Peterkaempfera bronchialis: one gene and its partners. The protein of the gene in region 3 interacts with the protein of the main gene of each other region in a pairwise test. Links are inferred from orthologs where the notes say so. Each region holds a gene or a part of one and is shown on either strand. Other genes may lie near its edges.

Evidence for each region.
Region 1: the proteins of rplA (region 3) and C7M71_RS17880 interact in binary tests that used the Escherichia coli proteins (3 or more experiments, as listed by UniProt). The link is inferred for Peterkaempfera bronchialis from one-to-one orthologs.
Region 2: the proteins of rplA (region 3) and thrS interact in binary tests that used the Escherichia coli proteins (3 or more experiments, as listed by UniProt). The link is inferred for Peterkaempfera bronchialis from one-to-one orthologs.

Annotation. Positions count from the first base shown.
Region 1 is NZ_CP031264.1:4,005,628-4,012,143, forward strand. Bases 1,786-4,747 are described here. They hold C7M71_RS17880 (cold-shock protein), read right to left. Parts: upstream 3,388-4,747; coding sequence 3,184-3,387; downstream 1,786-3,183. Other genes in these bases: C7M71_RS17875 (MFS transporter), read right to left, coding at 1,786-2,976; C7M71_RS17885 (menaquinone biosynthetic enzyme MqnA/MqnD family protein), read left to right, coding at 3,704-4,579. In the rest of the region: C7M71_RS17865 (DUF4229 domain-containing protein), read left to right, coding at 1-326; C7M71_RS17870 (LacI family DNA-binding transcriptional regulator), read left to right, coding at 388-1,368; more of C7M71_RS17875, read right to left, coding at 1,738-1,785; C7M71_RS32680 (serine/threonine-protein kinase), read left to right, coding at 4,794-6,516.
Region 2 is NZ_CP031264.1:6,591,365-6,597,823, reverse strand. Bases 1,416-4,320 are described here. They hold thrS (threonine--tRNA ligase), read right to left. Parts: upstream 3,906-4,320; coding sequence 1,926-3,905; downstream 1,416-1,925. Other genes in these bases: C7M71_RS28175 (hypothetical protein), read right to left, coding at 3,974-4,320; C7M71_RS28185 (alpha/beta fold hydrolase), read right to left, coding at 1,416-1,739. In the rest of the region: C7M71_RS30860 (hypothetical protein), read right to left, coding at 1-765; more of C7M71_RS28185, read right to left, coding at 762-1,415; more of C7M71_RS28175, read right to left, coding at 4,321-5,176; C7M71_RS28170 (DUF4365 domain-containing protein), read right to left, coding at 5,225-5,791; C7M71_RS28165 (exonuclease domain-containing protein), read left to right, coding at 5,978-6,459. UniProt on the Escherichia coli protein: Catalyzes the attachment of threonine to tRNA(Thr) in a two-step reaction: L-threonine is first activated by ATP to form Thr-AMP and then transferred to the acceptor end of tRNA(Thr). The rate-limiting step is amino acid activation in the presence of tRNA.
Region 3 is NZ_CP031264.1:2,758,258-2,764,726, forward strand. What follows is about bases 1,931-4,845. They hold rplA (50S ribosomal protein L1), read right to left. Parts: upstream 3,792-4,845; coding sequence 3,069-3,791; downstream 1,931-3,068. Other genes in these bases: C7M71_RS12090 (LolA-like protein), read right to left, coding at 1,931-2,052; C7M71_RS12095 (hypothetical protein), read right to left, coding at 2,124-2,933; rplK (50S ribosomal protein L11), read right to left, coding at 3,875-4,309; C7M71_RS12110 (hypothetical protein), read right to left, coding at 4,454-4,678; nusG (transcription termination/antitermination protein NusG), read right to left, coding at 4,795-4,845. Outside these bases: rplL (50S ribosomal protein L7/L12), read right to left, coding at 1-220; rplJ (50S ribosomal protein L10), read right to left, coding at 306-869; more of C7M71_RS12090, read right to left, coding at 1,210-1,930; more of nusG, read right to left, coding at 4,846-5,673; preprotein translocase subunit SecE, read right to left, coding at 5,851-6,153. UniProt on the Escherichia coli protein: One of the primary rRNA binding proteins, it binds very close to the 3'-end of the 23S rRNA. Forms part of the L1 stalk. It is often not seen in high-resolution crystal structures, but can be seen in cryo_EM and 3D reconstruction models.

The DNA of each region.
Region 1 (6,516 bases), 1.2 Mb from region 3 along the record:
CCCTGAGGGCCGGCATCTTCGCCCTCTGCTTCCTGGTCTGCGTGCTGCTGGCACACTTCGGGATCATCCCCGTGGCCGGGCAGACCGGCTACTTCTTCCTGGTGCTGCTCGCCGCGCTGATCTCGGCGCCGCTCAGCTATGTGCTGCTGAACCGCCAGCGCGACGAGATGTCCGAGCAGATCGTGGGCAAGGTCTCCGGCATGCGTACGCGCACCGCCGAGCGGATCGCCTCGCAGAACGCCGAGGAGGACGCGGTGGACGACGCCAACCGCGCCGGTGCCGCCGCCGCGAACGTGGTCTCCGGCGACCGCCCCGCCTCCGCCTGACCCGCGACCCCTCCCCCCGGTGCAGTCGGCAGCCCAGGACCGCCGCCCCACGGGGCGCGACGTGGCACGCCTGGCGGGCGTGTCGCAGGCCACCGTCTCGCTGGTCTTCTCCGACAGCGGCGGCGCCCACCGCGTCTCCGAGGCCACCCGCGAGCGGGTACGGGACGCCGCCCGCACCCTCGGCTACCGCCCGCACGCGGCCGGCCGCCAACTGCGGCTGGGCCGCACCGGGCTGATCCTGCTGGCCGTACCCAATATCCTCGGCCCGTTCTTCGCCCGGGTGCTGGAGGGCGCCCACGAGGAGGCGGGCGAGCACGGGCTGGCGGTGGTCGTCAGCTCCGGCTGGAGCAGCGCCACCCTCGCCCGCGCCTCCACCACCAGCCAGTTCGACGGCCTGGTGGTCTGCTCGCCCGACGACAGCCAGCTCGGCGAACTGCCCGAGTCCACCCCCGTGGTCTTCCTGGACTCCGACCCCGCCCACGCCCGGGGCGCCGCCCGCCGGCTCACCGTCGAACTGGACGTCGCCGACGGCATGCGCGCCGCCGTGGAACACCTGGCCGCCCTCGGCCACCGCCGCATCGGACATCTGCGCTCCACCCTCTCGGCACACACCTTCCGCTCCCGGCAGGCCGCCTTCGAGGAGGCCGCACACGGCCTGGAGGTGGTCGAGGTGGGGGTCAGCCTCAACGAGGGCCTGGCCGCCGCCCGGGCCGCCGCCCGCACCCTGCTCACCGGCCCGCGCCGCCCGCACGCCGTGATGTGCGACGACGACGTGGTCGCCTCCGGGGTCTACCAGGCGGCGGCCGAGCTGGGGCTGCGCATCCCGGCCGATGTGTCCGTGGTCGGCATGGACAACATCACCGCCGCCGAACTGCTCACCCCGCCCCTCACCACCGTCGACCTCCCCGGCGAACAGCTCGGCCGCCACGGCGTCGCGGCCCTCGCCGCCCTGCTGCGCGGCGAACCCGCCCACGCCCCGGACCCGCTGCCGACGTCCCTGGTGGTGCGCGCCTCCACGGCCGCTGCGGCACCGCTGCGCTGAGGCGTCTGGCCTGGGGGCGGCCGGTCCGGCTTGTTGGTGAGCGCGGTGGCGGCGCGGGGGTGCGGTCGATCAGCTCGTGTGGTGCGGTGCGGGCGGACCTGGGCCCGGAGCAGTCGGCCGAGCGGCGCTGTGCGGGTGTCCTCGGGGGCGTGGTGGTGAGGGGCGGGGTGCGGGCGGTGAGCGGGTCTGCGGGGTGGCTGTGTGCGCGACCAGGGCGTTGGTGAGCGCGGGGGTGCGGTCGATCAGCTCGGGTGGCGCGGGGCGGGCGGACCTGGGCCCGGAGCAGTCGGCCGAGCGGCGCTGTGCGGGTGTCCTCGGGGGCGCGGGGGTGAGCCTGCGGGGTGGCTGGGCTGGGAGCCCTGCGGGTGGCTAGCCCAGGGCCGGGGTGGGGGTGTCCTCGGGGGCTGGGCGGGGGGTGGGGAGGTGTACCGAGGGGGTGCTCGGGGTGAGGCGGCGGCGGGTGGTGAGGAGCAGCAGGGCGCCCGCACAGATGCCGGCCGCGCCGCAGACCGCCGCGGCCCGGAGCGAGCCGTCCACCAGCACGCCGGAGACGGCGGCGCCCGCCGCGTTGCCGGTGGAGATCACGGTGACCAGCCAGGCGAATGCCTCGGTCGTGGTGCCGGGCGGGGCCAGTTCGCCGATCAGGACGAAGGCGGCGGCCAGCAGCGGGGCCAGCCCCAGCCCGGTGAAGAAGGAGAGCACGGTCATCACACCGGGGGCGGGCAGCAGCACGAGCGAGAGGAAGCCCGCCGCCATCACCGAGGCCAGTACCCAGGTACGGGTGGCGACGGCGGCCCGCCAGGGCACCGCGCCGTAGATCAGGGCGCCGACCAGTCCGCCGGAGGCGGCGACCGCCAGCAGGGTCCCGGCGCCGCCCGGCAGCCCGCCGGAGTGGGCCTCGGCGTAGGCGACGTAGAGCACCGCCTGGGAGCCGAGCGCCCAGCCGGCCCCGGCCAGGCCGATCAGCAGCAGGACCAGTCCGGTGGAGCGGAGCGGGCCGAGCAGTCCGGAGCCGGCCTCGCGGGGCGGGGCGGTCCAGCTGCGGGCGGGGGCGGCGGTGGCGACGACCAGCGCCCCGGCCAGGCCCAGCCCGGCGGCGATCCACAGGGCGGCGGTGGGGGAGGCGGCGGCGGCGATCACGGCCACCGCGAGCGGGCCGACGACATAGAGCAGCTGCTGGGCGGCGGAGTCGAAGGCGTAGGCGGTGTCGAGCTGCTTCTCCTCGACGATGTGCGGCCAGAGGGCGCGCAGGCACGGCTCCAGCGGGGGCATCGCCAGCCCGGCGAGCACCGCGCCGCCGAAGGCGGCTGCCGCCTCGCCGGGGGCGACCGCGAGCAGCGCATAGCCGAGGCCCGCGAGGGCGGCGGAGACCAGCAGCACCCGGGGCTGCCCCGCCCGGTCGACCAGCCGGCCGAGCACCGGGCCGCCGATCGCGGCGGCGACCGCATAGGCGGCGGTGACCGCGCCGATCCGGCTGTAGGGGGCGTGGGCCTCGCGCAGGGCCAGCGCGATGACCAGGGCGGTCATCCCGGAGGGGAGGCGGCCGACGAGGGTGCCGACCAGCAGCCGCGCGACATGCGGGCCGCGCAGCAGGGTGAGGTAGCCCACGGCGGGTGCTCTCCTGGGGGCAGAGGGGTGCAAACCCTAGGAAGTTATACGTATAACCTCCAGTCGGTCAAGCCGTCCGGACACAAGGCAGGGGGCCCGTCGCGTACGGATACGCGCGGGCCCCCTTGGGTGGTGCTCGTCGTGGCCACCGAGTGGAGTTCCGGCATGCGCGGGGCGTACCGGGAACTCCGGGCGATCAGAGGATGGTCAGATGACGCTGACGTTCTCGGCCTGCGGGCCCTTCGGGCCCTGGGTCACGTCGAACGACACAGCCTGGTTCTCCTCCAGCGAGCGGAAACCGTTCGCGTTGATGGCGGAGTAGTGGACGAAGACGTCGGGGCCGCCGCCCTCCTGGGCGATGAAGCCGAAGCCCTTCTCGGCGTTGAACCACTTGACGGTTCCGGTCGCCATACCGTTCTCCTTGCGAGGGACGTGAAGGGAACCACACCTCGTGGTCCCCGGTCCGCTGCGCTGATCGCCCTGCCCCCGGAAGTTCATCCGAAGTTTCTGCATAGTGCTGAAAAACTACGAAAAGCCCGCGGTCACATGCTCCGCAGGCTTCAAGTACTGCAAGGGAAATCAAACTGCAACTGCGAGAACCGTAGCACGCACCTTGCGCCCCTGCCAGGGATGACTTACGCGCACGCGGGTGTGTCGCGCCGCTCCGGGAGTCGTCCGCCGGGCCCCCGCGCCGGACGGTTCCAGGGGCCGGGCATAACCTCCGAGAGTGGAAACGACAACTGCCGACGGGGGCCGCCCCGTACCCACGCGGCCCCGGGTGGGCCACATCCAGTTCCTGAACTGCCTTCCCATCTACTGGGGGCTCGCCAGGACCGGAAGCCTGCTCGATCTGGACCTCACCAAGGACACTCCCGAGAAGCTCAGCGACAGACTGGTGACCGGTGAACTCGACATCGGCCCGATCACCTGTGTGGAGTACCTTCGCCACGCCGACGAACTGCTGGTGCTGCCCGATATCGCGGTCGGCAGCGACGGGCCCGTGATGTCGTGCGTGATCGTCAGCCAGGTGCCGCTGGCCGAGCTGGACGGGCGCCGGGTCGCCCTCGGTTCCACCAGCCGCACCTCGGTACGGCTGGCGCAACTGCTGCTGGAGGAGCGCGAGGGGGTGCGCCCCGAGTACTTCAGCTGCCCGCCCGACCTGGCCGAGATGATGCGCGAGGCCGACGCCGCCGTGCTGATCGGCGATGCGGCGCTGCGGGCCAACCTCTATGAGGCGCCCCGGCTGGGCCTGGAGGTGCACGACCTGGGCGCCATGTGGAAGGAGTGGACCGGCCTGCCCTTCGTCTTCGCGCTCTGGGCGGTGCGGCGCGACTTCGCCGAGCGGGAGCCGGAGGCGGTGCGCGAGGTGCACCGGGCGTTTCTGGACTCCCGTGACCTGTCGATGGAGGAGGCGCCCAAGGTGGCCGAGCAGGCTGCCCGCTGGGAGGCTTTCGACGCCGAGGTGCTGGAGCGGTACTTCACCGGCGCGCTGGACTTCTCCCTCGGCGGCGGGCAGTTGGCCGGGATCGCCGAGTTCGCCCGCCGGGTCGGCCGGGACAGCGGCTTCCCGCCGGATGTGCGGGTACGGCTGCTGGACGGCTGACGGCTGACGGCGGCCGGTATCACCGTTCCGCAGCAGCCGGGCCACAGCCGGGGAACCGGCGCTTGGCCGATGGCGGGCCCGGGTACCGTGGCGGGGAGCCCCCGGGGCCCTGGCAGGCAGCGCCGCCGGGGTCCCGCCGGCGGCAGGGGCGGCAGGGCCGCAGGGGCGGCAAGGCCGGCAGGGGCTTGCAGGGCGGCAGGGAAGGGGACGGGCCATGGAACCGCTGGGGGCGGACGACCCGCGGCAGGTCGGCGGCTACCGGCTGCTGCGGCGGCTGGGTGCGGGCGGGATGGGCCGGGTCTACCTGGGCCGTACCGGGGGCGGCCGGACCGTCGCGGTGAAGGTGGTGCGCTCCGACCTGGCCGACGACGGCGAGTTCCGGGCCCGCTTCCGGCAGGAGGTGGCGGCGGCCCGCCGGGTCGGCGGGGCGTGGACGGCGCCGGTCCTGGACGCCGACACCGAGGGCCCCCGGCCCTGGGTGGCCACCGGCTATGTCGCCGGACCGGCCCTGGACGCGGCCGTCAGGGAGACCGGGCCGCTGCCCGAGCAGACGGTGCGGGCGCTGGGCGCCGGGCTCGCCGAGGCGCTGGGCGCGGTGCACGCCACCGGGCTGGTGCACCGCGACGTCAAGCCCTCCAATGTGCTGCTGGCGCTGGACGGTCCGCGCCTGATCGACTTCGGCATCGCCCGCGCGCTGGACGCGGCCACCGCGCTCACCCGGTCCGGCTATGTGGTCGGCTCGCCCGGCTATATGTCCCCCGAGCAGGCGGGCGGCCATGAGGCGGGCCCGGCGAGCGACGTCTTCTCGCTGGGCGCCGTGCTGGCGTACGCGGCCACCGGGGTCCCGCCGTTCGGCGAGGGCGTGAGCGCGGCGGTGCTGCTCTACCGGGTGGTACACGAGCGGCCGGGCCTGGGCGCCCTGGACGGCCCGCTGCGGCAGGTCGTGGAGGCGTGCCTGGCCAAGGAGGCGGCGGCGCGGCCGACCCCCGACGCACTGCGGGAGGCGCTGGCCGCCGGCGGGGAGACGGTACGGCTGCTGCGCGACGGCTGGCTGCCGGCGGCCCTTTCGGCGGCGGTGGGGCGGCGCGCGGTGGAGCTGCTGGACCTGGAGGGCGAGGCGGCCGAGCAGGCCCCCGCGCCCTGGGACGCACCGGGCACCGGGACGGACGGCTCCGGGGTCTCGGCGGCCTCCGGGTCGTTCGGGCCGCCGCCCGAGGGATGGGTGCCCACCCGGCCGCTGGGCGGCGGCGCCCCGCCCGCCGAGGCCACCGGCGTGCCCACCGCCGTGTCGGACGCCGTACCGGACGCCGTACCCGGGCAGAGACCCCGGGCCGGGCGCTGGGGGCCGGGCGCCAGGACGGCCGCCGCCGTCGGGGCGCTGCTGCTCATCGGCGGCGCCACCGCACTGGTCCTGCGGCTGGCGGACGGCGGGAAGGAGACCCCGTCCGGCGGCTCCGGCGCCGCCGCCACCGGGCAGGTCACCCCGGCCGGGGGGTCGGACACCGCCACCACCACCGGGCAGACGACGCCGTCCGGGGAGCCCTCCACCACCGAGACCGGGGAGGAGACCCCGTCCGGGGAGCCCTCCACCACCGCCACCGGGAAGCAGGACGGGCAGGTGCCCGCCGCCCTGCTCGGCAGGTGGAGCGGCGACATCACCACCAAGCTGGTGCCGCTCTCCAGCACCTTCGAGGTGACGGTACGGCAGGGAGCCAAGGGCGCCGTGGTCACCGAATCCCGCAACAACTCCCAGCTGACCAAGGGAAGTTACTGCCTCGGCCAGGGAACGCTGCTCTCCGTGGGGCCCCGCCGGATCGTGGTTCGGGAGGAGCCCTCCGGCGGCAACACCAGCTGCACCACCACCCCCGAGACGCAGACCTACACCCTCAACGACGACGGCACCCTGCACCTGGAGGTCGCCGACGCATCGGGGACCG
Region 2 (6,459 bases), 3.8 Mb from region 3 along the record:
GTGGTGCAGGCAGAGGGCGGCCCGGACCACGGCGGTGAGCATGGCCCGCGGCCCGCTCTCCCCGGTCGGGGCCAGCACACTGTGCCGTACCCCGACCGCCTCGGCCGACCAGACCCGGCCCAGCTCGGCCGCGGTCGCGTCCCGCTCGGCGGCGTCCGCGCCGTACAGACCGAGGTACTCGACGTCCCGGGGGTCGAGCGCCCTGCTGCCCAGGGCCTCCAGCGCGACCCGGTCCGCCGCTCCGCGCTGCCCGACCGCCATGGCGTCCAGCACCGCATAGGCCCGTCGGCGGTCCCGAGCGGCATCGGTGAGCAGCACCGCCACCGCCCCGCCGGAGTCCTCGGCGCAGACCAGGACGTCCCCGCCGAGGCGGAGCACGCGGTGTGCCCGGCGCAGCGCCTCCGCCAGGTCGCCGTCGTCTCCGGCCAGGGTGTCCACCGGGCCGGAGGTGGCGAGCCGCTGTGCGAGCCGCCGGCCGGCCTCGGGGTCCGCCTTCTCCTCGGCCAGCACAAGGAGCGCGGCGGCGATCGGCTCGCCGGTCTCCGCGCCGCCGTCCCGGAGTGCCTGGCGGGCGGCCCGGGCCACCGGCGAGCCGTCCTGGTCGGCGGCGTCGGGCGGGCGCACCCGCGTAGCGAGGTCGGCACGTCCTTCGAACAGCGCGCGTTCCAGCTCGTCCACCGTGGTGAAAGGCTCCGCATGGCAGCCGATTCCGACAATGGCCATGCCCAGCGTCTCGGCCGCGCCGACGGCCGGGGGCGTCGTCATGGCCGCCGCTCTCCCGCTCCGTCCCGCATTCGGGAATCGTCCGCCAGGAAAGCGCGGATTTCCGCCACCATTGCGTCCCGCTGGTCCTCCATAATGTAGTGGCCGGAACGGGAGTGGATTCGGCAGTCCGCGTCGGGAAAGCGGCGTCGCCATTCGTCCAGGAAGGCGCGGCGGAACACCGGGTCGCGCGCGCCCCAGCCGATGAGCACCGGTCGGTCGGCCAGCAGGGCGGTGGCCCGGTCGGCGGCCAGCAGTTCGTCCCAGGCCCGGTCGGCCGGGGAGACCGGGATGTCCTGGATGAACCGCAGGATGGCCAGCCGGTCCTCGGGGGTGCCATAGGGCGCCAGGTACCCCGCCCTGACCTGGGGGGCCATCCGGTGGGTCACCCCGTAGCGGGCCGCTCCCCTGGCCATGGCGTTGCGGCGGAGCACCAGGTGGCGGGCGAGGCGCGTCCGCCGGACCGCCCAGAGCGGCAGCCGCAGGGTCAGCGGGAGGCGCGGGCCGAAGGGGCTCGGGAAGGCGGCGGTGTTGAGCACCACCAGCCGGGCGACCAGGTCCGGGTGGCGCGCGGCCCAGGCCATGCCGATGGGCCCGCCCCAGTCGTGCATGACCAGCGTCCACCCCGAGGAGGGCGCACCGCCGTGGGCCACCAGATGGCTGGTGAGCGCCTCCAGGTCGTCCACCCGCGAGGCCAGGGTGTAGCGGTAGTCGCGCTCGGCGGGCCGCGCCGAAAGCCCCATGCCGATGTGGTCCGGGACCACGCACCGGTGGGAGTCCCGCAACCCGGCGACCAGGTGCCGCCAGTAGTAGCTCCAGCTCGGGTTGCCGTGCAGCATCAGTACGGGCGACCCGTCGCCCTCGTCCAGATAGTGCTGGCGATAGGCGCCGTGGTCGAACCAGCGTGAGGTGAACGGGTAATCCGCCGACGTCGCCGACGGCGTTGGCTCTCCGGATTCTTCGACTCGTCGGCCCATGGCAGAGAGAGTGCCAGGAGGCCGAGGGCAAAGAAAGCGGCCCTTCACTCACAGGAGTGAAAAGGGCCGCCTTTTTCATTCTTTAGGATTGGATGGAGCGGATCACCCGCACAGCCGAACCGGATCTGGTAATCGGCCGGAGCGCCCCGATTCGAACAGGGCGCTCCGGAGCGGTACCGCGCCGGGTCAGACCTGGACCCGGTCCCGGACCGCCTTGACGATCTCCGCGACGGCCTCGTCCACCGGCACCCCGTTCTTCTGCTCGCCGCTGCGGTAGCGGAAGGAGACCGCGTCCGCCGCGATGTCCTCCGCACCGGCCAGCAGCATGAAGGGGATCTTGGCCTTCTGGGCGTTGCGGATCTTCTTCTGCATCCGGTCGTCCGAGGCGTCGACCTCCACCCGGACCCCCTCGGCCCGCAGCTTGGCCGCGACCTCCTGGAGGTAGGGCACATGCTCGTCGGTGATCGGGATGCCGACGACGGTGACCGGGGCCAGCCACGGCGGCATGGCGCCGGCGTAGTGCTCCAGCAGCACCGCGAAGAACCGCTCGATGGAGCCGAAGAGGGCGCGGTGGATCATCACCGGGCGCTGGCGGTTGCCGTCCCCGCCCTGGTACTCCAGCTCGAACCGCTCGGGCAGGTTGAAGTCGACCTGGATGGTGGACATCTGCCAGGTGCGGCCGATGGCGTCCCGGGCCTGCACGGAGATCTTGGGACCGTAGAAGGCGGCGCCGCCCGGATCCAGGACGAGTTCGAGGTTCTGCTTCTGGGCGGCCTGCCGCAGGGTCTCGGTGGCCTCCTCCCAGACCTCGTCGGTGCCGATGGACTTCTCCGGGTCCCGGGTGGAGAGCTCCAGGTAGAAGTCGTTGAGGCCGTAGTCACGCAGCAGGTCCAGCACAAAGCTGAGCAGCGAGTCCAGCTCCTGCGGCATCTGCTCCTTGGTGCAGTAGATGTGCGCGTCGTCCTGGGTGAAGCCCCGGGCGCGGGTGAGCCCGTGCACCACGCCGGACTTCTCGTAGCGGTAGACGGTGCCGAACTCGAAGAGCCGCAGCGGCAGTTCGCGGTAGGACCGGCCCCGGGACCTGAAGATCAGGTTGTGCATGGGGCAGTTCATCGGCTTGAGGTAGTAGTCGATGTCCCCGTCGAGCTTCATGGGCGGGTACATGCCGTCGGCGTACCAGTCCAGGTGGCCGGAGACCTCGAAGAGGGTGCCCTTGGTGGCGTGCGGGGTGTAGACGAACTCGTACCCCGCCTCCTCGTGCCGCCTGCGCGAGTAGTCCTCCATCACCCGGCGCATGATGCCGCCCTTGGGGTGGAAGACGGCCAGGCCGGAGCCGATCTCCTCGGGGATGGAGAAGAGGTCAAGCTCGGCGCCGAGCTTGCGGTGGTCGCGCTTCTCGGCCTCGGCGAGGAAGTCCAGGTACGCCTTGAGCTCGTCCTTGGACGGCCAGGCGGTGCCGTAGATCCGCTGGAGCTGCTTGTTCTTCTCGCTGCCGCGCCAGTAGGCGGCGGCGCTGCGCATCAGCTTGAAGGCCGGGATGAGGCGGGTGGTGGGCAGGTGCGGACCCCGGCAGAGGTCCTTCCAGCACAGCTCGCCGGTCTTGGCGTCCAGGTTGTCGTAGATGGTGAGCTGGCCGGCGCCGACCTCGGCGGAGGCGCCGTCGGCGGCATCGGCGGCCGACCCCTTGAGGCCGATCAGCTCCAGCTTGTACGGCTCGGCGGCCAGCTCCTCGCGGGCGGCGTCGTCGGTCACCGGGCGGCGGGAGAAGCGCTGACCGCGCTTGACGATCTCCTGCATCTTCTTCTCGATGGCCTTGAGGTCATCGGGGTGGAACGGCTTCTCCACGTCGAAGTCGTAGTAGAAGCCGTCCTTGATCGGCGGGCCGATGCCCAGCTTGGCCTCGGGGAAGATCTCCTGCACCGCCTGCGCCATGACATGCGCGGTGGAGTGCCGCAGGATCGCCAGGCCGTCCTCGCTGGCGAGGGCGACGGGCTCCACCTCGTCGCCGTCCTGGAGCTGGTACGCCAGGTCCTTGAGCTCCCCGGCCACCCGGGCGGCGACGATGGAGCGGTCGCCCGGGAAGAGTTCTGCGGCGGTAGTGCCCGTGGTCACCACGCGCTCTTCCCGATCGGGTTCGCGGTTGATGATCACACGGACGTCCGACACCGGTCTCTCCTGACTCGCGGAAAACGTTCCTCGCAGCGTACGGGCTGCGCTGACGATGGTACCGAGAATTAAGGAGCCTCCTCCTCGCCGCCCACGGGGATCCCCTCCGGGCGCTCCCGCAGCGCCTTGAGCAGCCGCTCGCGCTCCGTGCCGTCCAGTTCGCAGAGCGTCAGATCGCGGGCGCCGGTGAGCCTCCGGAAGCCGCCGTCGCGCTCCAGCCGGCCGCTGAGCCGCAGCGGCACCCCGGTCTGCCGGGCGCGCAGCGCCGTGCGGTACGCCTCCCCGTCCAGCCGGGCGCGGACCTCGGCCACCTCCGCACCGGCCAGCACCCGCAGCCGCACCGTGCCGGAGCCGTCCGGCCCGGGCCGCCCGCGCCGCACCACGGCGGCGGTGATCCGCACCTCCACGGACGGTTCGCCGAGCACCAGCCGCTCGGCCGCCTCCGCCAGCGCCGGCAGGTCGCCCGGGGAGAACTCCACCGCCGGACGCGGGTCGGCGAAGCCGCGCGGCGGTCCGGCCGCAGGCGACCAGGCGAGCGCGATCCCGGCGCCCTCGCTGCCGCGCACCAGCCGCTCCACCGCCCCCACCAGCTCCCGGCTGACCCCGGCCGGCACCGCCTGGTCGAAGGCGTCCAGGCGGCCGGTGGCGCGTCGGTAGTCCACCGCGTCCCGCAGCGCCTCCAGGGCCCGGACCAGGGTGGTGGTCACCCCGCGCCCCTCCGGAGCGGGCGTGTACGCGGTGAGCCGACCGCCACCGCTGCCGGGCTCCGCGACCAGCACCCGGCGCAGAAAGGCGGCGGCCTGCCCGTCCAGCCGGGCGCCGAAGTAGCCGCACCGGGTGTGGGCCGCCTTGGCCGCCGCCCGGAGCATCGCCCCGGCCGCGCCGCGCAGCGCGTCCTCGGAGTCCCAGGGGACCGCGCCCCCCGTACCGGGCACCTCGCGCTCCCAGCGGACCTCGTCCCCGGGCACGCTGAGCGCCAGCAGCACCGCGCGGGCGGACGGCAGCCGCGAGCGGGCCAGCGCGGCGACGGCCTCGGCCAGCAGGTCGGCGGCGTCGTCGAAGCCCGGCCCGGCCGGCACCAGCAGGCTCAGCCCGGCCCCCGCGCCGTCGCCGGGCGGCGTCCAGCGCCCATAGCGCCCGGCCGGTCCGCCGCGCCGCACCCAGCCCTGCCGGGCCAGCAGCGCGGCCAGCACCCCCGGGTCGACCCGGGACGGGTTCGGCAGCGGGCCGTCCCGGTCCGCCGCGCCGCTGTCACGTCCTGTCGCCGCCATGCCGCGCCTCCCGCCGTCGTGGCCGTCCATTCCGCAGGCCGCGCGGGGTCACGGGCTGCCGCCCGCGCCGACGCGCGCCATGATCGCGCAGAGCGCACGGTCGTCGAAGACCCGCTCCGTGGGGATGCGCACATTGGTGCGCCGCTTCCCGGTGACCGGGTGCCCCGCCAGGTTGACCCAGTAGCAGCAGTGGCGCAGCTCCAGCCGGTCGGGCCGGGCCAGCAGCCAGTCGTCCACCGACCGGGGCAGCAGCATCACCACCAGGATCCGGTGGACCGCGACCCGGGACCGGGCCAGCTTGCGCAGATGGTCGTTGTCCAGGGTGAAGCTGAAGTACGGGCCCGCCGGGCAGGGAGCGGTCTGCTGGGTGGCCTTGAGCTGCACCTTGATGGTCACCTCGTCGTCCGCCGCATGGGCCGCCGAGCCATGGCTGAGGTGCCAGTCGATGCCGTTGTCCGGGAACGGCTGGGAGAGCGAGCAGCCGGCCGCCGCCGCGACCGCGTGCAAGTACCCCACCTGAAGGGTCTCCATGCAGGCGGTGGTCGCCAGGTCGCCCCGCAGCGGTGCGGCCCAGTCGCTCGGCGAGCCCTCCGGTTCGGGCAGTGTCAGCGCCATCGGTACGTCATCCCCATGCCCCCGCGACGGCTTGGCGCCCCCCGCGCAGCGGACGGACCGTCACCCTTGTCTGGTCCCCTGGCCGGAAGGGCCGGAAACTCGCAGGTCGGACCGGGGTTGACGGACACTCCGACACGGGTATCACCAGGTCAGGAAGCGGCATGCGAAGGGATGTGAGGGTCCGTCATGACACGCTGGTACGAGGGGCCGCTCGCCGCCTTCGACACCGAGACCACGGGTGTGGACGTGGAGCACGACCGCATCGTCTCCGCCGCCCTGGTCCTCCAGGCCGCCCCGGGGGCTCCGGCGCAGACGCTGACCTGGCTCGCCGACCCCGGCATCCCCATCCCCGAGGCCGCCCGCGCGGTCCACGGGATCACCGACGACCAGGTGCGCGAGCACGGCCGGCCGCCGCGCACGGTGGTGGAGGAGATCGCCCGTGCACTGGCCGCCCGCGCCCGGGCGGAGGTGCCGCTGGTGGTGATGAACGCGCCGTACGACCTGACGCTGCTGGACCGCGAGCTCAAGCGGCACCGGGGCAGCCCGCTGGGCGAGCACCTGGCGGACGCACCGCTGCTGGTGCTGGACCCCCGGGTGCTGGACAAGCATGTGGACCGCTACCGCAAGGGACGGCGGACGCTGACCGACCTCTGCGCGCACTACGGGGT
Region 3 (6,469 bases):
GGATCTTCTTGTCACCGGCGGACTCGAGGATGACGTCGAACTCGTCCTGCTCCTCGGCGGCCTCGGCCGGGGCGGCAGCGGCGGCGATGCCGGCCACGGCGACCGGGGCGGCGGCCTCGACGTCGAACTTCTCCTCGAAGGCCTTCACGAACTCGGAGAGCTCGATCAGGGTCATCTCACCGAAGACCTCGAGCAGCTCGTCCTGCGACAGCTTCGCCATGATGGCGTCCTTCCACTAATTCGGCGGGTGCCGGATGTACATAACGGCGGGCGTACGGGCCCGCTGCGAGGCGTGAGCCTGCCGACTACTCGGCGGCCGCGTCCTCGGCGGCGGGAGCCGGCGTACCGGCACCGCCCTGCTCGACCTTGCTGCGAAGCGCGTCCGCGGTGCGGGCGAACTTCGTGAGCGGGGCCTGGAAGGTCGCCGCGGCCTTGGCCATGGACGCCTTCAGGCCACCCGCCAGCTTGGCGAGCAGCACCTCGCGGGACTCGAGGTCCGCGAGCTTCTTGATCTCATCGGCGGACAGCGCCTTGCCGTCAAGGACACCGCCCTTGATGATGAGAGCCGGGTTCTCCTTGGCGAAGTCACGCAGACCCTTGGCCGACTCCACCGGGTCACCGGTGACGAAGGCCACAGCCGTCGGACCCGCGAACAGGTCGTCCAGCTCGGTGATCCCGGCCTCATTGGCAGCGATCTTGGTCAGCGTGTTCTTCACCACGGCGTACTGGGCGTTCTCACCCAGCGAACGGCGCAGCGTCTTGAGCTGCGCCACGGTCAGACCGCGGTACTCGGTCAGCACGGCCGCGTTGGAGCTGCGGAACTTGTCCGTGAGCTCCGCGACAGCGGCAGACTTGTCGGGCCTCGCCATAGGCTTACGCCTCCTTCCGTGATGTCGATGCTCGGCCGACCGTTCGAGAGTCGACCTGGTGCGCCGGTCCCGCAGGAAGGGGGCTGGGAGAACGAGAAGAGCCCCGGCGCGCAGGCGCACGGGGCTCGCGGCGATCTCGACGGCTTCACGGGGAAGCCGGAGATCAAGCTCCAGTCACACCTGCGCAGGCCGTCTGCACTTCGTTCGCAGATCCTTCGGCCGCCATGGCACCCTCGCGGGCACACGGCGACAACCAGCGGTCTTTGGCAAGCCACAGCGTAGGTGACGGGGGCGGCCCCGGGCAAATCGCCCCTCAGGGGCCGCGCGCCGAGCCGGCCGGTCAGCCCTGCGCCTTCAGCTTCTTCATCAGATCGACCAGGTCCGCCGTGTCGGAGGCCGGTGGGACGGTGACCTTGAGCGGCGTCCCGTAGTCGGCGAAGTCGGTCGTCACGGTCATGGTGCCCTGCTCGGTGGGCGTCGTCCGGACCACCCGGACCGGCAGCTGCTCGGCGTCCACCCAGAGGTCGACGGCGGTGTCGCCGATGCCCGCCGCCTGCAACGCCCTGAGCAGGCGCTTCCGCTGCTGCGCGGTGAGTCCGGAGCCGGCGGCGACCAGCTTCGCCACCGGCACCGAGCCGGAGTAGCGGGTGGTCTCGGCGGCGGCGACGGTCTCCTTGCCGACCTCCCTGAGGTCGCCGGAGGCCGTAAGGGCCTTGGCGACGGCCGACGGGTCCTGGTAGAGCTGCGCCTCCGTGGCGCCGCCGCCCTGGGCGCCCGTCCCGGCGGACAGGTCCATCCTCATCCAGTGCTTGCCGCCGAACCGGCTGATCGCCGGGCCGTGCAGCTCGTAGTAGATGGTCGCCCCCTTGGCCACCGCGTGCACCGAGCCGTCCGGGTCCAGCCCCTTCATGGCCTCGTTGCCGCCGTACTGGATGTCCATGCCGATCTGGTCGCCCCACCCCATCACGCCGTCGACGGTGAAGGCCCCGCTGATGCCCGGGATGCGCATCGTCATGGAGACCCGGGCGGTACCGGCCGCGGCGGCGTTCCGGCCGACCAGGTCGAGCACCGCAGCCGGGGCGGGCTCGGCGGTCTTCGGCGAGCCCGCCCCGGCTGCGGGGGAGCAGGCGGCGGCGGCCAGCACCGCGACGGTGCCGGCGGCTCTCAGGCGGCGCTGCTGCACAGGGCTCCCCCTCGGTTTGCGGACCGCGCTCTCCCTTCGGACCGCGCCTTCCGGTAGTGCCGGGCCCCGGCTCAGCCGGTTGCGTTCCCGGGGTCGGCGTCCGCGAGGTCGAAGGTGTCGTCCGGCAGCGGAGCCTGGATGTTCACCTCGGTGCCGATCTCGGAGTAGCGGGTCGAGGTGATCGCCTCCCCCTTGGCGACCTTGCAGGTCTTCCGCTCCTGCACGACCTCGTCCTTGTCGTTGATCCAGATGTCGGCGGTGACACTGGTGGCGCCCTGCCGCAGATAGGCCCCGAGCACCGAGACCCGCTGTGCGGCCGTGAGGTCGCCGGTCGCCCCCACCAGGGCGCGGATCGTCGCGGTGCCCCGGTAGTGGACGGTGTGGACGTCGCCCAGCCTCTCCTCACCCAGCCGCTGGAGCGTGCCCACCTCCGCCAGGGCGGCCAGGTCGGACACCGGGTCGAGCTGCTCGCTCCAGGTCGAGTACCCGGCCGCCTCCGAGTTGCCGCCCGAGGACTTCTCGGGGTCGAACTTCATCCACCGCCGGCCGCCCATCCGCACCGTCTGCGCGGCGTCGGCCCCCAGGTAGACCACTCCGTCCAGGGTCCGCACGGCGACCTCGCCGGACCCCCGGTCCAGTACCAGGTCCAGGGCGGGCTTGCTCCCCCAGGAGAGCACCCCGCTGCCGCTGCTCGGGCCGTCCGCCGGGTCCTGCCGCACCAGGGCGACCTTGGCAGCTCCGGCCGCCGCCATGACCTTCGCCGAGGCTTGGAACGCCTCCTGCGGCGTCCGCTCCCGGCCCCCGTCCCCGCCGCAGGCCGTGGCACCGCCGAGGAGCGCCGCAGCGGCGGCTACGGCGACAGCGGTGCGTATACGGCGCATGGATGTCCTCGGTCGGTCCCGGAGCGGCGTCAGTCCCGGACTCTACCGAGCCCGGAACGACAGCGGGCCCGCACCCCTGATGACCAGGAGTGCGGGCCCGCCGACAGGTTTCCCCGGGGGGTCGGACCGCAGGCGTCAGACCGCCGCGGGGTCCTCCTCCACGAGAAGGTTCCGGGTGCGGTTCGGGTCGACCGGGACGCCGGGGCCCATGGTGGTCGACACGGTGGCCTTCTTGATGTAGCGGCCCTTGGCGGCGGACGGCTTGGCCCGCAGCACCTCCTCAAGGGCGGCGGCGTAGTTCTCGACGAGCTGCTCGTCGGAGAAGGACGACTTGCCGATGATGAAGTGCAGGTTCGAGTGCTTGTCGACGCGGAACTCGATCTTGCCGCCCTTGATCTCGGTCACGGCCTTGGCCACGTCCGGGGTCACGGTGCCGGTCTTCGGGTTCGGCATCAGGCCACGGGGACCGAGCACCCGGCCCAGGCGGCCGACCTTGCCCATGAGGTCCGGGGTGGCGACGACGGCGTCGAAGTCCAGACGGCCCTTCGACACCTCGTCGATCAGCTCGTCGGCGCCCACGATGTCGGCGCCCGCAGCCTCCGCGGCCGCCGCACGCTCACCGGTCGCGAAGACCAGGACCCGAGCGGTCTTGCCGGTGCCGTGCGGCAGGTTCACGGTGCTGCGGACCATCTGGTCGGCCTTGCGCGGGTCGACACCCAGGCGCATGGCGATCTCGACGGTCGAGTCGAACTTGGTGGTGGAGGTCGCCTTGGCGAGGCGGATGGCCTCCAGGGGGGCGTAGAGACGCTCGCGGTCGATCTTGGCGGCCGCGGCAGTCAGAGCCTTGCTGCGCTTCACTGCTGCTCCTGAGTCTTGTACGGAGTCGTGGTGGCTGCGGGCCAGCGCGGGCCCTACCACAGGGAACGAACCTCGGGGGAGGTTCAGCCCTCGACGGTGACGCCCATCGACCGGGCGGTGCCGGCGATGATCTTCTCGGCCTGGTCCAGGTCGTTGGCGTTCAGGTCGGGCATCTTGGTGGTGGCGATCTCACGGACCTGGTCGCGGGTGATCTTGGCGACCTTGGTCTTGTGCGGCTCGCCGGAGCCCTTGTCCACGCCCGCGGCCTTCAGGATCAGCTTGGCGGCCGGCGGAGTCTTGGTGACGAACGTGAAGGTACGGTCCTCGTAGACCGTGATCTCCACCGGCACCACCATGCCGCGCTGCGACTCGGTGGCGGCGTTGTACGCCTTGCAGAACTCCATGATGTTGACGCCGTGCTGGCCCAGCGCGGGGCCGACCGGCGGCGCCGGGTTGGCGGCGCCGGCGTTGATCTGGAGCTTGATGAGCCCCGTGACCTTCTTCTTCTTGGGAGGCATGTCTCTCCGGGTCCTTCTGAGAGGTGTTTCCCGACACGCCGCGCCGGATGCTGCCAGGCGTCAGGAGCGGCCGTCAGGGCCTTGGGTGGCAGTGTGTGCGGGGTACGGGACACTGCCCGGGTCACGCACACACATCGCACCAGACTAACGTGAACCGGCGCCTGGCCCAAAACGCCGGTGGCGGAGCAGGTCGCGGTAGAGGGCGTACAGCGCCCACAGCACCAGCAGGGCACCCACCACCGGCCACAGCAGCGAGGCGCCGTTCCGGTGGTTCGCCATGCCGCTGACCAGGAGCGCAATGGCGAGCAGCAAGGACATCACCGGCCTCGCCCTGTCGAGCGGCCCACCATCCCTGAACGGATTCTGCATGTGCCTGTCCCCTCCCCGACGGAAAGGGAAAGCGTAGCGCTCCCCCCGAAGGCATGAAGGAGCCCCCGGCCGACGGGAAACCGTCGGCCGGGGGCTCCTTCGGGGCCTTGGTACGGCTAGTTCTTCTGGATCTGGTCGAAGGAGAGCTCGACCGGGGTCTCCCGACCGAAGATCTCGACCAGGCCCTTGACCTTCTTGGAGTCGGGGTTGATCTCGTTGATGGTCGCCTGGAGGGTGGCGAAGGGGCCGTCGGTGACGGTGACCGAGTCGCCCACCTCGAAGTCCAGCACCTGGACCTCGACCGGGCGGGACGGGGAGGGCTTGCCGGCCTCCTTGGCCGCAGCGCGCTCCACGTCGGGGGCGAGCATCTTGACGACCTCGTCCAGGGTCAGCGGGTACGGGTCGTAGGCGTTGCCCACGAAGCCGGTGACACCGGGAGTGTTGCGGACCACGCCCCAGGACTCGTTGGTGAGGTCCATCCGCACCAGGACATAGCCGGGGAGCTTGTTCTGGCGGATGGTCTTGCGGTCGCCGTTCTTGATCTGGACGACCTCTTCCTGGGGCACCTCGGCCTGGTAGATGTACTCCTCGACGTTCAGCGAGACGGCGCGCTGCTCCAGGTTGGCCTTCACGCGGTTCTCATAGCCCGCGTAGGTGTGGATGACGTACCACTCGCCGGGAGCGAGCCGCAGCTCCTCGCGGAACTTGGCGACGGGGTCCACGTCCTCGGCTTCTTCAGCCTCCTCGGCGCCGCCCTCGAAGGCCTCCTGGGCCTCGGACTCGGCGTCGTCGGTGACGTGCAGCGCGGCCTCCTCGGCCGGGGCGCCCGCCTCGGCCTCGGCAGCCTCGACCTCGTCCACGTCCGCATCGGCCGCGTCGACGATCTGCTCCGCGGTGTCGCCCTCGGCCTCGGCCGAGGAGGCCGCGTCGCGCTCCACGGCGTCGTCCGCCGCGCGGACGGTCTCGTCGGCGTCGTACAGGGGGGACTCAGACACGGTGGCTGCTTCTTCCTGGAGATGAGAGATGGAACGGTTCCGCGCCGTTTCCTTCTCCTGTCCAGTCCTCGAATCAGATCGATGCGAACAGCGTCCGTGTACGGCTCGGACCTCAACAGTACCGAGTCAACGGTAGCGGGATTGTCCGATCGGTGCCGATGACGCGGTCGCGGCGACTCAGCCGAAGACCAAGAAGCTGAGCTTGGCGAAGCTCCAGTCGAGGCCCGAAACGATCGCCATGATGACCACCACGAAGACGATCACCACGGTGGTGTAGGTCACCAGGTCGTTGCGGGTAGGCCAGACGACCTTGCGCAGCTCCGCGATGATCTGGCGGTAGAAGAGGGCGAGGCGGGCGAAGACGCCCTTCCTGTCCTTCTTCGCGGCGCGCTTGCGGTCGCGGCGAGAGGGCAGCTCGCTCGGCTCTTCCTCGGGACGGCCACGCTCAGGCGTCGCGGTGGAGCCCGTGGTCTCCGTCACTCGTCCTCACCTGAAATCCGGTCGCAGTGCTGTCGGAGCCCTCTCCGCATCAAGCCCGCACGCTCGGGTGGAGCGCGCGGGCTCGGCGCGGATCAAGCAGCAGGGCCAGAGGGACTCGAACCCCCAACCGCTGGTTTTGGAGACCAGTGCTCTACCAATTGAGCTATAGCCCTTCGGAACCTTGCGGCGCCGAGATGACCACCAACCTACCGCATCCGAGCCGCTGCGTGGGGTACGCGAGCCATCTGCGGTGACGGGTTGCCATCGAGCGACGAGTGTACGGGCTCTGGGCCGCCACGTCGAACTTTTTGCCGAT